One region of the Streptomyces sp. NPDC100445 genome, then DNA from elsewhere that is predicted to be linked to it. Evidence: riboswitches for the same ligand, from Rfam matches in the RefSeq annotation. Region 1 holds a riboswitch; each other region holds the start of a gene.

Region 1 (4,429 bases):
GCAAGAGTCGGGCTCAATGGAGGCATGACCGCCTCAGACGCCCCGCCGCCCGCGGGGCCGCCGGGTGACGACCTCCCGGCCGTCGCGCCCCAGCTGCGCGCCCTGCGCCGGCGTGCGGGGCTGACCCTGGAGGCCGCGGCACGCTCCGCGGGGCTCTCGCCGGCCCACCTGTCCCGCCTGGAGACCGGGCACCGCCAGCCCTCGCTGCCGATGCTCCTCGCGCTCGCCCGTATCTACGGTACGACCGTCTCCGAGCTGCTCGGCGAGACGGTCGCCGACCGGGACGCGATCGTGCGGGCCGCCGACATGGAGTCCACGCGGGCGGGCGGATGGACGTACGTGCAGGCCGGCGCGCCCGGCCGCGGCATGCAGGCCCTGCGGGTGCGCGTGCCCCACGGCTCGCAGGGCGACATGGTGCGCGTCCATCCCGGCGAGGAGTGGCTGTACGTCCTGAGGGGGCGGCTCCGGCTCCGGCTCGGCGACACCGCGCACCTGCTCGCCACCGGCGACAGCGCGCACTTCGACTCCCTCACCCCGCACCGCCTGGCCGCCGAGGACCAGGACGGCGTGGAGCTGCTGTTCGTCCACACCCTGTTGCAGAGTCCCACGGCCACGCTGTGCCTGGGACCACCGACCGGAGAGCTGCCATGAGCGACTTCGAGACCAGGTTCCCCCGTTCCCTGTGGATCCGCCTGATCATCTACATCGCCCTCGGGCACGTCCTCGCGGCGTTCCTGTACCTGCTGTTCACGGTGGGCGCCAAGTCCTGACCTGCCCGCCGCTCAGTCCAGCAGGCGCTCGCGGAGCCGTGCGCGGGTGTCGGGGGAGAGGCCCAGGCCCCGGAGCAGGTAGGTGTCGACGTCGCCCCACGTCTCCTCGATGCTCCGGAAGGCCGCCTCCAGGTACTCGGCGCGGGCGTCGAAGAGCGGGTCGAGCAGTGCCATGACCTCGGGGGTGTACGCGGTGTCCGCGCTGCCGCTGCGGCGCACCTTGTAGCGGCGGTGCCGCGCGTTGGACTCCAGGTAGTCGGCGACGATCGCGTCCCGCTCCACCCTGAGGGCCAGGAGGGTGACGGCTATCGAGATGCCCGCGCGGTCCTTGCCGGCCGCGCAGTGCATCAGCGCGGGCACGCTGTCGTCGGCGAGCGCGTGCAGCACGCGGGAGTGCTCGGCCGTGCGCTCCTTGACGATCTTCCGGTAGGAGGCGGTCATCCGGGCCGCCCCCTTGCCGCCGTCGAGGATCGCGCGCAGCTGCTCCAGGTCGCCGTCCCGGACCATCTTCCAGAACTCGGCGCCGTCCGCCGGGTCGCTCAGCGGCAGGTTCACGTTCCGCACACCGGGCAGTTCGACGTCGGGTCCCTCCAGTCGCTGGTCGGCCGCGTTGCGGAAGTCGAAGACCGTGTGCAGGCCCAGGGAGGCGAGGAACTCCGCGTCGTCCTCGGTCGCGTGCGCCAGGTGCCCACTGCGGAACAGCACGCCGTGGCGCACCCGTCGGCCGTCCGTGGTCGGCAGCCCGCCCACGTCACGGAAGTTGCGCACTCCGGACAGCTCCGGCTCGGTCGACGGGACCTGCTGCGTCACGGGGGCTCCTCCCGGTCGGCCCCGTCGGCGCGGCTCACCGGCGGGCACTGCGACGACCATACGACATCGATTTCCCCAGGCGGCAGGTGTCCGGCGGGCGTGGTCACACCCACCGGCCGACCTCCCGGGGGAGGGGCGCCGTGGTCCCCGCCCGGCTCCGGGCACGGCACCACGGCGCACCGGTACGGGGACCGAGGAGTAGCCCGGACTCCGCGTTCCTCCGGTTATATGACGCTTGGGAGGAATGCCCCCATCGTGACATTGTGCCCAACTCGCGGTCGACCGACCGGACATGTGAGGGACCTACGTGACCAGCGTCATAGTGGTGACCGTACGTCGCATGTCATGCCCACGTAATGTCGTTGCCCAGCCGGGTACTTGAGGGACGGGCGAGGCGGAGTTGCACGCAGGGTGACCACGAGTTCCCCGGTGCGGGTGCCCGAAACACCGGGAGCGGGAACCGGATGCTTGTCTCCCCGCGTCCCGCTCGCTTACGTTCACCACCAATCCGGACGGAACGCCGAATCCTGCCGCCGCCCGGAGCCCCACACTGATCCGCGTCCGGCAGGAGCGGGGGACCCACCAGGTACGACTGCCTGTCCCGGTCTCCGCGACAGGCTTTGGGGTGCAGCCGTGCGACGCACGGCCGGGCAGCTCCAGCCCGAACCCGACAGCTGACCTCGCAGGCGCCGGAGAGGAACCGCGCCATGCCCGCCACGGGTAAGCACCGCCGCCCCAAGACCCAGCGTCTGTCCCGCTCCATCGCCGCCGCCGGGACCGGTGGCGCCGCGCTGGCCCTCCCGCTGATCGGGGCCGCCGGCGCGCACGCCGCCACCCCCGCCCAGCCCGTGGTCGGCAAGACCGTGCGGTCCCTCCCGGACACGGCGGTCAGGACCGCCGCGCAGCCGGCTCCGGGCCTGCGCACCTACACGGTCCGCAGCGGCGACTACCTCGCCAGGATCGCCGACGAGCAGCATGTCGGCGGCGGCTGGCAGCGCCTCTACGAGGACAACCGGCAGGCCGTCGGCGCCGATCCGTCGCTGATCCACCCGGGCCTCAGGCTCACCCTCGGCGGCAAGGCCACGGGGACCCGCACCGACTCCGCCCCGGCCCCGAGGTCCGCCCCGGCCCCGAAGCCGGCCCCGGCCCCCAAGTCCGCCCCGGCCCCCCGCACGTCCACCGGCTACACCCTCCCGGTGGCCGGCGCGGCCACCGGCACCGGCTACCACGTGGCCGGCGGCATGTGGTCCAGCGGCTACCACACCGGCGTCGACTTCGTCGTCCCCACCGGCACCTCCCTGAAGGCCGTCGCCGCGGGCACCGTCGTCTCCGCCGGCTGGGGCGGCGCCTACGGCAACCAGGTCGTCATCCGCCTGAACGACGGCTACTACGCCCAGTACGGCCACCTCTCCCAGCTCTCCGTCTCGGCCGGCCAGAGCGTCACCGCGGGGCAGCAGATAGGCCTGTCCGGCGCCACCGGCAACGTGACCGGCCCGCACCTGCACTTCGAGATCCGCACCACGCCGTACTACGGCTCCGACATCGACCCGGTCGGCTACCTCCGCCGGCACGGCCTCACCGTCGGCTGACACCCCCGCACCACCGTCCGACACGCCACCGAAGGCCGGACCCCGAACCCGGGGTCCGGCCTTCGGCGTTCCGGTTGCCAGGCGGTCAACGCGCCTGACGACGGCCCTATTCCGTGGTTGGCCGATTCTTTGTCAGTGGCTCATGTCACCGTTCGTCAACCCCCGCCTACGGTCGCGTAGGTCACATCCGAAGGTGAATCATGGTCCGACGTGGCAGACGATTCGAAGAATGACAACAGATCAGTGATCGGGTCGTACGTGGCGGTGGGGGACAGCTTCACCGAGGGCGTCGGCGACCCCGGCCCCGACGGGGCGTTCGTGGGCTGGGCCGACCGGCTCGCGGTACTGCTCGCCGACCGGCGTCCCGAGGGCGACTTCCAGTACACCAATCTCGCCGTGCGCGGCAAACTCCTGGACCAGGTCATGGCGGACCAGCTCCCCAGAGCCGTCGAACTCGCCCCGGACCTCGTCTCCTTCTGTGCGGGCGGCAACGACATCATCCGCCCGGGCACCGACCCGGACGAGGTGGCGACGCGTTTCGAAGGCGCCGTGGCCCGGCTGACCGGAGCCGTCGGCACCGTGTTGGTGACGACCGGCTTCGACACCCGTGGCGTGCCCGTGCTCAAGCACCTGCGCGGCAAGATCGCCACGTACAACGGGCACGTCCGGGCCATCGCCGACCGGTACGGCTGCCCCGTGCTGGACCTGTGGTCCCTCAGATCCGTGCAGGACCGCAGGGCCTGGGACCGCGACCGGCTGCACCTTTCACCCGAGGGACACACCCGTGTGGCGCTGCGGGCCGGGCAGGCCCTCGGCGTGGACGTCCCGGCCGACCCCGAGCAGCCGTGGCCGCCGCTGCCGCCCCGGGGCACCCTGGAGATCCGCCGCGACGACGTGCACTGGGCCCGCGAGCACCTCGTCCCGTGGATCGGACGGCGGCTGCGCGGCGAGTCCTCCGGCGACCACGTGACCGCCAAGGGGCTGTTGTCGCCGGACGACATCCGGATGCGTATCGCCGCCGTGGCCTGACCGCATCGCGGCCGTGTCCCGTGCCCCGCACCCGGGGGTCCGGGACACGGCCCGGCGGGGAACTCGTGCGACGGTTCCCGAAAGGCGGCGCGCTCAGCGTCCGCGTCCGGCCGACGCCTCGCGTTCCAGGCCGAGTTCCCGGGCGAGGGCGTCGTCCACCCATTCCTGCGCCCGGGCCCGCGGCACCCCGCCCGGGTAGGACGTCAGTTGCACCGCCAGGCCGTCCAGCAG
Region 2 (4,429 bases), on a different contig from region 1:
TCTCCGCCTCGCGGTACAGGCGGTTCACCTCAGCCTTCACCTGCCCGGGTGTCAGCTGAGGCTCGGCGTGGCCCGTCCCGTCGAAAGCCGTCGCGGTGGCCGCGCCCGCCAGGGCGAGTGTGGCGGCTGTGCGGGCCGTATGGCCGCCGAGCGAGCGTTGGCGGGGCTTGCGGTGCGCTGCCACCTGGACCTTCACGTCCTTCCGTACGGCTCGAACGGTGTCGAGCGGGGTCGCGGTGAGTACGCCCGGCGGCGGTCCGCACAGGGGGAACGGGCCGCCGCCGGGTGCTTCTCGGCGCGGTGGCCGGCCGCCGCCCGGGTCCGGGCGGCGTGGGGAGCCGGTCACTGGGGGAGGACGCTAGGCCGAACGGTGACGAGTCGGTAACGCACTGTACGGAACTGATCGAGATAGGACGGATACGACCAGATGCGATCGCGATCACTGACCGAAGTCGTTTTGTTCACGCTGCGTGATGATCGAAGAGTGGGAAGGGGGACAGGCGGGAGAGCTGAGGTGCTATGGCTCGCATAGATGCGACGTCCGACCCGCTGGCCCGTGGAGTCCGCGCGGTGCCCCCGGACATGGGCGCGGGCCGCCCGGGTGGGGCCGGTGGCGGGAGGCCGGGACGCCGCTGGTTAGGCTCCGGCCCCATGGACGTACTCATCCATCTCTTCGTCGGCCTGCACATCGTCGGTATCGCCGCGCTGCTCGGCGGTTTCCTGACCCAGATGAAGGCCATGGGCCGGGGCACGGCCCGGTTCGTGCCCGGGATGCTGCACGGCGCGCTGACCATGCTGGTCACCGGCGTGGCGCTGGTCGGCCTCAATCAGGCCGACGGCCACCACGTCAACACCCTGAAGATCGGCGTGAAGCTGGCCCTGCTGATCGTGATCCTCGGGCTGGTCTACGTCAAGCGGGACGAGGAGCGGATCGACAAGGGCCAGTTCGCACTGGTCGGTCTCCTGACCACGGCCAACATCTTCATCGCCGTGCTCTGGACCTGATCACCGGTTCGTGTGGCCGGGCCACGCGGACCCCGGGGTTCAGACCGGCCGCACCACGCTGTGGACGGCCGACGTGCCGACGGAGGAGACCGGCTCCTCACGGACGTACGCGCCCGGCCTGGGGGCGTGGATCATCATGCCGTCGCCCGTGTAGAGCCCGACGTGGCGGTGGTCGTCGTGGAAGAGGACGAGATCGCCGGGGCGGGCGTCGGCCGGCGGGACCCTGGTGCCGGCGGCGGCCTGCCCGGGAGCGGTACGCGGCAAGGTGACGCCGGCGGACTTCCAGGCGGCCTGGACCAGGCCCGAGCAGTCGTAGGAGCCTGGCCCGGCGGCACCCCACACGCACGGTGCGCCCAGCTGGGCCCGGGCGAAGGCGACGGCCTTCCCTGCCTTGGCCGCGTCCGTGCCGGACGGCGCGGAGCCCGGGACGGTCCGCCGGGCCAGCAGCACGCGCGCGTGGGCGAGCTTCCGCTGCACGGCCGCCTTCACCGCCTTCGGGTCCCTCGGCCCCCGAGCGGCGACCTCCGGCCCGCTGCTCCCGGACGGCGCGACGGCCACGCCCTCGCCCCGCACGACGGCGTTCACGACCGGTGCCGGTGCCGCATGGGTGAGCGGTGCGACGGTGCCCACGGGGGCCGGGGCCATGACACCGCCGTCCCAGCCGGGCGCCACGGCGGCCCTGCCGTGCGCCGGGGCCGCGACACCCGCGCCGGTGGTGGGCGCGGGGCTCCCCATCTGCGTGGACGGGGACGGTGCCCGGTCCGGAGCGGGCGTGGTGTGGTGCTGGGCGGTGGGGGCCGCGGCCGGAGGGGCCGGCACGCTGCCGCGGGGGGTCGGGACGGCGCGGGCCCGGGCCGCGCGCCGGGCGACCTCGTCACGCAGCCGCTGGAGGCTGTCGGCCCGCCGCCCTGGGGCACCGGCCGGTTCCTCCGTCACCGCGGCGGTCGCGGTCGCCGAGTCCGCGCGGCGGTAGAGGTCGTCGATCTTGCGTTCGACCTCCTCCGGGCTCGGCCTGCCGTGCCCGGCCCCGGGCAGGGTCTCCGCGGTCTGGGAGAGCACGGCGAGGGAGGTGAGCGCGGCGGTGGCGAGAGCGGGGGTGCGGACGCCCGCCCCCGGGGTCCCGCCGGGGCGCGGCTTGCGGTGCGACGCCAAGGGAGGCGACTCCTTCCTAGCTGCCGCCTACCGGGTTAGCTGTCGGGTTCGGGCGGACGGAAGGGTTGCCCTACGGCGTCGTCCCGGGCGGGAGTCGGCCGATTCACCCCAGGATTCGGTGGGTCCCCGGCTCCGGGTGCCGCGCAGGGGCACGCCGGACTCGGCGGAGGCCGCGCGGCCCGGCGACGTTCGCCGGAGGGGGGTCGTGCGGCCTGACGGCAACCTAGCCAACTCGTGTGTCTTCTGTGAAGGTTGGTGCGCAGTATGTCCGATACATTTCCGTGACCTCGTGGCGCACGCGCATCCGTGTGACCAGGTGCTTCCGGTGCGTGAGGGGAGGTGGGGCGCTCGTGTGGCGAACATCGGTTCCCGGGACGGTGACCGGTTGTCGGTGGGGCGCCCTAGACTCGGAGAGCGATGAGCAGCCTCTTTGACGACAGCTTCCTGGCGGACCTCCAGCCCCCGCGCGGGCACGACGAGGAGCTTCCGCCGCCGCCCGAGCACGACCACGCTCCGGAGCCCGTCCCGGACGATCTGTTCGGCGGGAAGTTCGACGTGCCGCCGGACCGGGACTCCCACTACCGCGACGGCGCCCCGCGCCCCGTGATCGACGCGGCGGCGCTCCTGGAGGGGCTGAACGAGAACCAGCGCGCCGCCGTCGTGCACGCCGGTTCCCCGCTGCTCATCGTCGCCGGCGCCGGTTCCGGCAAGACCCGGGTGCTGACTCACCGCATCGCCCACCTGCTGGCCGAGCGGAGTGTCCACCCGGGGCAGATCCTCGCGATCACCTTCACCAACAAGGCCGCGGGCGAGATGAAGGAGCGCGTGGAGCAGCTCGTCGGCCCGCGCGCCCACGCGATGTGGGTGATGACGTTCCACAGCGCGTGCGTGCGGATCCTGCGCCGCGAGTCGAAGAAGCTGGGCTTCACCTCGTCGTTCTCGATCTACGACGCGGCCGACAGCAAGCGCCTGATGGCCCTGGTCTGCCGGGATCTGGAACTCGACCCCAAGCGCTACCCGCCCAAGTCCTTCAGCGCCAAGATCAGCAACCTCAAGAACGAGCTGATCGACGAGGAGGACTTCGCCGCCCGGGCCACCGACGGCTTCGAGAAGACCCTCGCCCAGGCGTACGCGCTCTACCAGTCGCGGCTGCGCGAGGCCAACGCCCTCGACTTCGACGACCTGATCATGACGACGGTCAACCTGCTGCGCGCCTTCCCGGACGTCGCCGAGCACTACCACCGCCGCTTCCGGCACGTTCTGGTCGACGAGTACCAGGACACCAACCACGCCCAGTACGCGCTGGTGCGCGAGCTGGTCGGGACGGGCGAGCGGGCCGCCGCGGACGCCGGCGTGCCGCCCGGCGAGGGGGACCTGCCCCCCGCCGAGCTGTGCGTCGTGGGCGACGCGGACCAGTCGATCTACGCCTTCCGGGGTGCGACGATCCGCAACATCCTCCAGTTCGAGGAGGACTACCCGAACGCGACGACGATCCTGCTGGAGCAGAACTACCGCTCCACGCAGACGATCCTGTCCGCCGCCAACGCGGTCATCGAGCGCAACGAGTCACGCCGTCCGAAGAATCTGTGGACCAACGCCGGCCACGGCGCCCGGATCACCGGCTACGTCGCCGACACCGAGCACGACGAGGCGCAGTTCGTCGCGGACGAGATAGACCGGCTCACCGACGCGGGCGAGGCACGCGCCGGGGACGTCGCCGTCTTCTACCGCACCAACGCCCAGTCCCGTGTCTTCGAAGAGGTCTTCATCCGGGTCGGCCTGCCGTACAAGGTCGTCGGCGGCGTCCGCTTCTACGAGCGCAAGGAGGTCCGGGACGTCCTGGCCTACCTGCGCGTGCTCGCCAACCCGGAGGACTCGGTGCCGCTGCGCCGCATCCTCAACGTGCCCAAGCGGGGCATCGGCGACCGTGCGGAGGCCATGGTCGACGCCCTCGCCCAGCGGGAGAAGATCAGCTTCCCGCAGGCCCTGAAGCGGGTCGACGAGGCGTACGGCATGGCCGCGCGGTCGACGAACGCCGTGAAGCGGTTCAACACGCTGATGGAGGACCTGCGCACGATCGTCGAATCCGGTGCCGGACCGGCGACCGTCCTCGAAGCCGTGCTCGAACGCACCGGTTACCTGGCCGAGTTGCAGGCCTCCACCGACCCGCAGGACGAGACCCGCATCGAGAACCTCCAGGAACTCGCGGCCGTGGCGCTCGAGTTCGAGCAGGAACGCGCCGAGGGCGAGTCCGGTACGCTCGCCGACTTCC
Region 3 (4,429 bases), on a different contig from region 1:
CTGCTCGCGATGGGCATGCACGCCTTCTGGAACGGCTCCGCCACGTTCGGCCGGTACGGGTTCTTCGCCGTCTACGCCGCCTTCATGCTGCCCGCGTTCGGGCTGCTGACCTGGCTGGCGGTCTGGACGCGGCAGCGGGAGCTGCGGACGGTGCGCGCGGAGCTCCCCGCGTACGTGCTGGCCGGGTGGCTGGGCCCGGGCGAGCCGTTCGCGCTCGGCTCGATGCGGGCGCGGCGGATGGCCCGGGACTACGCCCGGCACCACTTCGGCCGCCCGGCGGCGCGGGACGTCGCGCGGTACGAGGCGTGCGCCACCTCGCTGGCGTTCCTGCGACACCGGGGGCGCGCGGGGCGGGCCGGGGCCGACTTCGTCGTACGGGAGCGGGAGCTGCTGGACGAACTGTGGCGGCTCAGGGAACCGGCGCGGCCGGCACTGGAGTACGCGGCGCGGGCCGCCGCTCCGCCCCGGCCGGTGTACGCGCCCGCGCCGCCGTACTGGCACGGCGCGCCGGCGTACAACCCGTACCGGACCTGACCGGGGCGGAGCCGCGGGCCGTGGCCTAGGCGGGGGCGGAGGCGGTGGTCAGGGCGGCCAGCTCCTCGTCGGACAGCTTCAGGTCGGCCAGGCCCAGCAGCGCCGGGAGCTGTTCCACGGTGCGGGCCGAGGCGATCGGGGCCGCGACGGTCGGCTGGGCGGCCAGCCAGGCCAGGGCGACCGTGGCGAGCGGAACCTCGTGCGCGGCGGCGATGTCGTCCAGGGCCGCCAGAACGCGCCGGCCGTTCTCGGAGTCCGCGTACTTCTGGGCCGTACCGGCGCGGGCGCTGTCGACGGTCGTACCGGGGCGGTACTTGCCGGTGAGGAAGCCCGCGGCGAGGGAGAAGTACGGGACGGCGGCCAGGTTCTCGCGGGCGGCGAGGTCCTGGAGCGGGCCCTCGTACGTGTCGCGGGAGACCAGGTTGTAGTGGGGCTGGAGGGCGACGTAGCGGGCCAGGCCCTCGCGGTCGGAGTGGTCGAGGGAGGCCCGCAGGCGCTCGGGGCTGATGTTGGAGGCGGCGATGTGCCGGACCTTACCCGCCTTCACCAGGTCGTCGAGGGCGCCGATGATCTCCTCGACCGGCACCTCGGGCTGGTCGAAGTGGGTGTAGTAGAGGTCGATGCGGTCGGTGTCCAGCCGGCGCAGCGAGGCGTCGGCGGCGGCCTTGATGTTGGCCGCGGACAGGCCCCGGTACTCGGGGTGCTGGCTGACCTTGGTGGCGATGACGACGTCGTCGCGGTTGCCGCGGGCCTTGACCCACCTGCCGATGATCGTCTCCGACTCCCCGCCCCGGTTGCCCTCGATCCAGGCGGAGTAGGAGTCGGCGGTGTCGACGAAGTTGCCGCCGACGGCCGCGTAGGCGTCGAGGACGGCGAAGGAGGTCTGCTCGTCGGCGGTCCAGCCGAAGACGTTGCCACCGAGGGCGAGCGGGAAGACCCGGAGGTCGGAGGAGCCGAGTGTGCGCGGTGATGTCAGTGAGGTCATACGTCACTACAACGCCGGCGGCGGGAGATCACATCCCGGGGCCGGCGCCGAGTTCCCGCGGGATGCCGCTCAGGGGGTGAGGCCCTTGCCCCGCAGCCAGGTCATCGGGTCGGTGCCGGTGGCCTGGCCGCCGGGGTGGACCTCCAGGTGCAGGTGCGGGCCGGTGACGTTGCCGGTGGCGCCGACGCGGCCGATGACCTCGCCGGTGGTGACCTTCTGGCCGGCCGTGACGTTGATCGAGGACTGGTGGCAGAACCACAGCTCGGTGCCGTCGTCGAGGGTGAGGACCGTCCGGTAGCCGTAGGAGCCGGCCCAGCCCGCCTCGGTGACCGTGCCGCCGTGGATCGCCTTGATGAGCGTGCCGGTGGGGGCGGCGAAGTCGAGGCCGGTGTGGTGGCCGGAGGACCACATGCTGCCGGCCTCGCCGAACGTCGAGGTGATCGTGTACGAGGAGGTGGGCAGCGTGTACTGCCCGGCGAGCTTCGCCTGCTCGGCCCGGCGCTTCTCCTCGGCCAGCTTCGCGGCCTTCTTCGCCGCCTCCTTCTCGGCGGCGGCCTCGGCCTTGCTCTTGGCCTCGGCCGCGTGCGCGGCGGCTTCCTCCTCGGCCCGGGCGGCGCCGGCCGCGCTCTGCCGCTCGGCGCTGGCGAGCGCGGCGGCGGTGGCCCTGCTCTCGGCCTGGCCCTGCTGCCGCTCGGCCTGGGCCAGGATCCGGGTGCGCAGGGCCTCGCCCGCGTCGGTGCCCGCGTGGTCGTCGGCGACGCCGACAGCGCTGAGCGCGGTCGTGGCCGTGGCCGTCTCCGGCGCCTCGGTGGCGGTGCCGCCGAAGAGGGAGCCGACGGAAGGCATCTCCGGCAGGTCGGGCAGGTCGGGCAGGGAGATGGAGACCGGCGGCTTGCCCGTGTTGGCGCTGGCCATGCCGCCGGCGCCGACCGCGGCGATCACGCCGACGCCGAGGACGGTGGAGCTGCGCGCGAAGCCGCCGCGCTGCTTGGCGACGCGGTGCCGGCCGCGGACCGGGACGACGGAGTCCTCGGTGGGGTTCCACTCCTCCCAGGGGCCCTCGTCGGCCCGGCGGTCGCCGTAGCCGAAGGTCTCGCCCTCGCGCTGGGCGGGCGGGAACGGGGTGCTGGGGGCAGGCCGGTTGGACGCCACGCGGGCGCGCTCCTTTCCTTCCGCCGCCTACCGGGTTAGCTGACGGGTTCGGAGCGGGAAGGTCTCCTACGCGCGTATACCGGGCGTGGACCCGCATGGGTTCCACGGCGGCATTCGCGAGATTCACCCCAGGGTGGTGGTTCCCCGGTTCCCTTGCGGGATTCGGCGCGTGCGCACGGAGCCGTCGCTGGTGACGGCTGGGACGACCGCGCTGCGTTATCGAACGTTAATAGACCTGCCAGTCACTTTCCAAGCCGTCTCGTCTTGATCGTTGACGTTTCCGTCCGGGGATCAATCGGTCAAGATGCCTGCACAACGGGCGAGTTGGCCGAGGTACAGGAGTCACTCGCACGTTTGATGGTGACTCGGTCGTCATCGCACAGCTCCCCCGTCATCACTCAGAGCGACGACGACAGGGGGGCGCGGGGAACCGATGTGCATCGCACCCCGTGGATGGCGTACAGTAGAGACACAACGACGCGGGGTGGAGCAGCTCGGTAGCTCGCTGGGCTCATAACCCAGAGGTCGCAGGTTCAAATCCTGTCCCCGCTACTGAAGACTCAGGGCCGGAATCCATTGGATTCCGGCCCTGAGTGCTGTCAGGCGAGCAGATGCCCGTTCGGCGCCTTGGCCAGCGCCTCCAGCTCCGGCAGTACGACGACCCGGGCGCCCGCGCCGGTCAGCACACCCGAGCCGTCGGCGCCCGCGACGAACGTGTCGGGCTCGCGCCACGCCGTGACCACCCGGCGCACCCCGGCGCGCAGGATCAGCTCGGCGCAGGGCGTGGGCCGCGAGGCGCGGCGGGCGCACGGTTCGAGGCTGCTGTAGACCGTGGCGCCGGGCAGGCGCGGGTCGGCCGGGTCGGTCTTCGCGAGGGCCGCCTCCTCCGCGTGGACCAGGGCGTCGTCGCCCTCCCGGGAGTGGCCCCGGGCCAGCTCCGTACCGTCCGCGGCGACCACGACCGCGCCCACGCTGAAGGCGGTCCGGGACGGCGGGCACAGCGCGGCCAGCTCGCAGGCGGCGCGCAGCCAGTGGCGGTCGGCGGGGACGGGGACCGGGCCGGCGCCGGGAGCCGTGGGCTCGTAGCGCATCAGGACGACGTCCTCGATGCGCCGGGTGTCGGTCAGACGCAGGCGACCGCCCTGGTAGGCGCCGGGGCCGAACAGGCGCGGGGCCGCGGGGTCGCCGACGAGGAGCGGGGCGAGGACGAGCTGGAGTTCGTCGGCGAGGTCCTGCCGGAGCAGCTGCGTGTGGACCTGCCCGCCGCCCTCGACCATCAGGCGCCCCACGCCCCGCACGTCGTGCAGGTGCTCCAGCAGGGCCCGCCAGTCCAGCGCGGGCCCGAGCGGTACGACGTCGGCGGTGCCGCCGAGGAGACGGGCGGCCCGGGCGGCGCCGTCGTCGGTGGTGTAGACGAGTTTGTCGCCGCCGGTGTGCCAGAAGTGGGCGCCGGGGTCCAGGTCGCCGGAGGCCGTGACGGTGACCTTCAGCGGATACGCCGGCCGACCTGCCGCGACCCGGGCCGCGCGCCGCTCGGCGGAGTTGACCAGCAGGCGCGGGTTGTCGGCGCGGATCGTGCCGGCGCCGATCAGGATGGCGTCGACGGAGGCCCGTACCGCGTCGACCCGGTCGAAGTCGGCCGGCCCGGACAGCAGCAGCCGTTCCGGGCCGGTGTCGTCCAGGTAGCCGTCGAGGGAGACGGCGGCGGACAGCAGTACGTACGGCAGGGGCATCGGCGCACTCCCTCACGGCGGCCCG

The links. A riboswitch is a leader RNA that binds a small molecule or an ion and turns the genes downstream of it on or off. The one in region 1 is predicted to bind cyclic di-AMP.
Region 2: linked by a shared signal. The riboswitch ahead of ACIQVT_RS27555 (C40 family peptidase) and the one ahead of ACIQVT_RS30850 (peptidoglycan DD-metalloendopeptidase family protein) in region 1 are both predicted to bind cyclic di-AMP.
Region 3: linked by a shared signal. The riboswitch ahead of ACIQVT_RS24375 (M23 family metallopeptidase) and the one ahead of ACIQVT_RS30850 (peptidoglycan DD-metalloendopeptidase family protein) in region 1 are both predicted to bind cyclic di-AMP.

What each region holds. Positions count from the first base shown of each region.
Region 1 is NZ_JBIVZV010000015.1:181,367-185,795, reverse strand. It holds gene ACIQVT_RS30865 (helix-turn-helix domain-containing protein) at 25-651, shown strand; gene ACIQVT_RS30860 (DUF6126 family protein) at 648-770, shown strand; gene ACIQVT_RS30855 (tyrosine-protein phosphatase) at 783-1,580, opposite strand; cyclic di-AMP (ydaO/yuaA leader) riboswitch at 2,126-2,282, shown strand; gene ACIQVT_RS30850 (peptidoglycan DD-metalloendopeptidase family protein) at 2,288-3,169, shown strand; gene ACIQVT_RS30845 (SGNH/GDSL hydrolase family protein) at 3,413-4,198, shown strand; gene ACIQVT_RS30840 (TetR/AcrR family transcriptional regulator) at 4,292-4,429, opposite strand, start outside.
Region 2 is NZ_JBIVZV010000013.1:44,628-49,056, reverse strand. It holds gene ACIQVT_RS27565 (NlpC/P60 family protein) at 1-184, opposite strand, end outside; gene ACIQVT_RS27560 (hypothetical protein) at 652-1,005, shown strand; gene ACIQVT_RS27555 (C40 family peptidase) at 1,045-2,157, opposite strand; cyclic di-AMP (ydaO/yuaA leader) riboswitch at 2,166-2,333, opposite strand; gene pcrA (DNA helicase PcrA) at 2,575-4,429, shown strand, end outside.
Region 3 is NZ_JBIVZV010000010.1:329,203-333,631, reverse strand. It holds gene ACIQVT_RS24385 (PrsW family intramembrane metalloprotease) at 1-534, shown strand, start outside; gene ACIQVT_RS24380 (aldo/keto reductase) at 560-1,510, opposite strand; gene ACIQVT_RS24375 (M23 family metallopeptidase) at 1,589-2,671, opposite strand; cyclic di-AMP (ydaO/yuaA leader) riboswitch at 2,681-2,849, opposite strand; tRNA gene ACIQVT_RS24370 (tRNA-Met) at 3,150-3,223, shown strand; gene ACIQVT_RS24365 (dihydrofolate reductase family protein) at 3,271-4,404, opposite strand.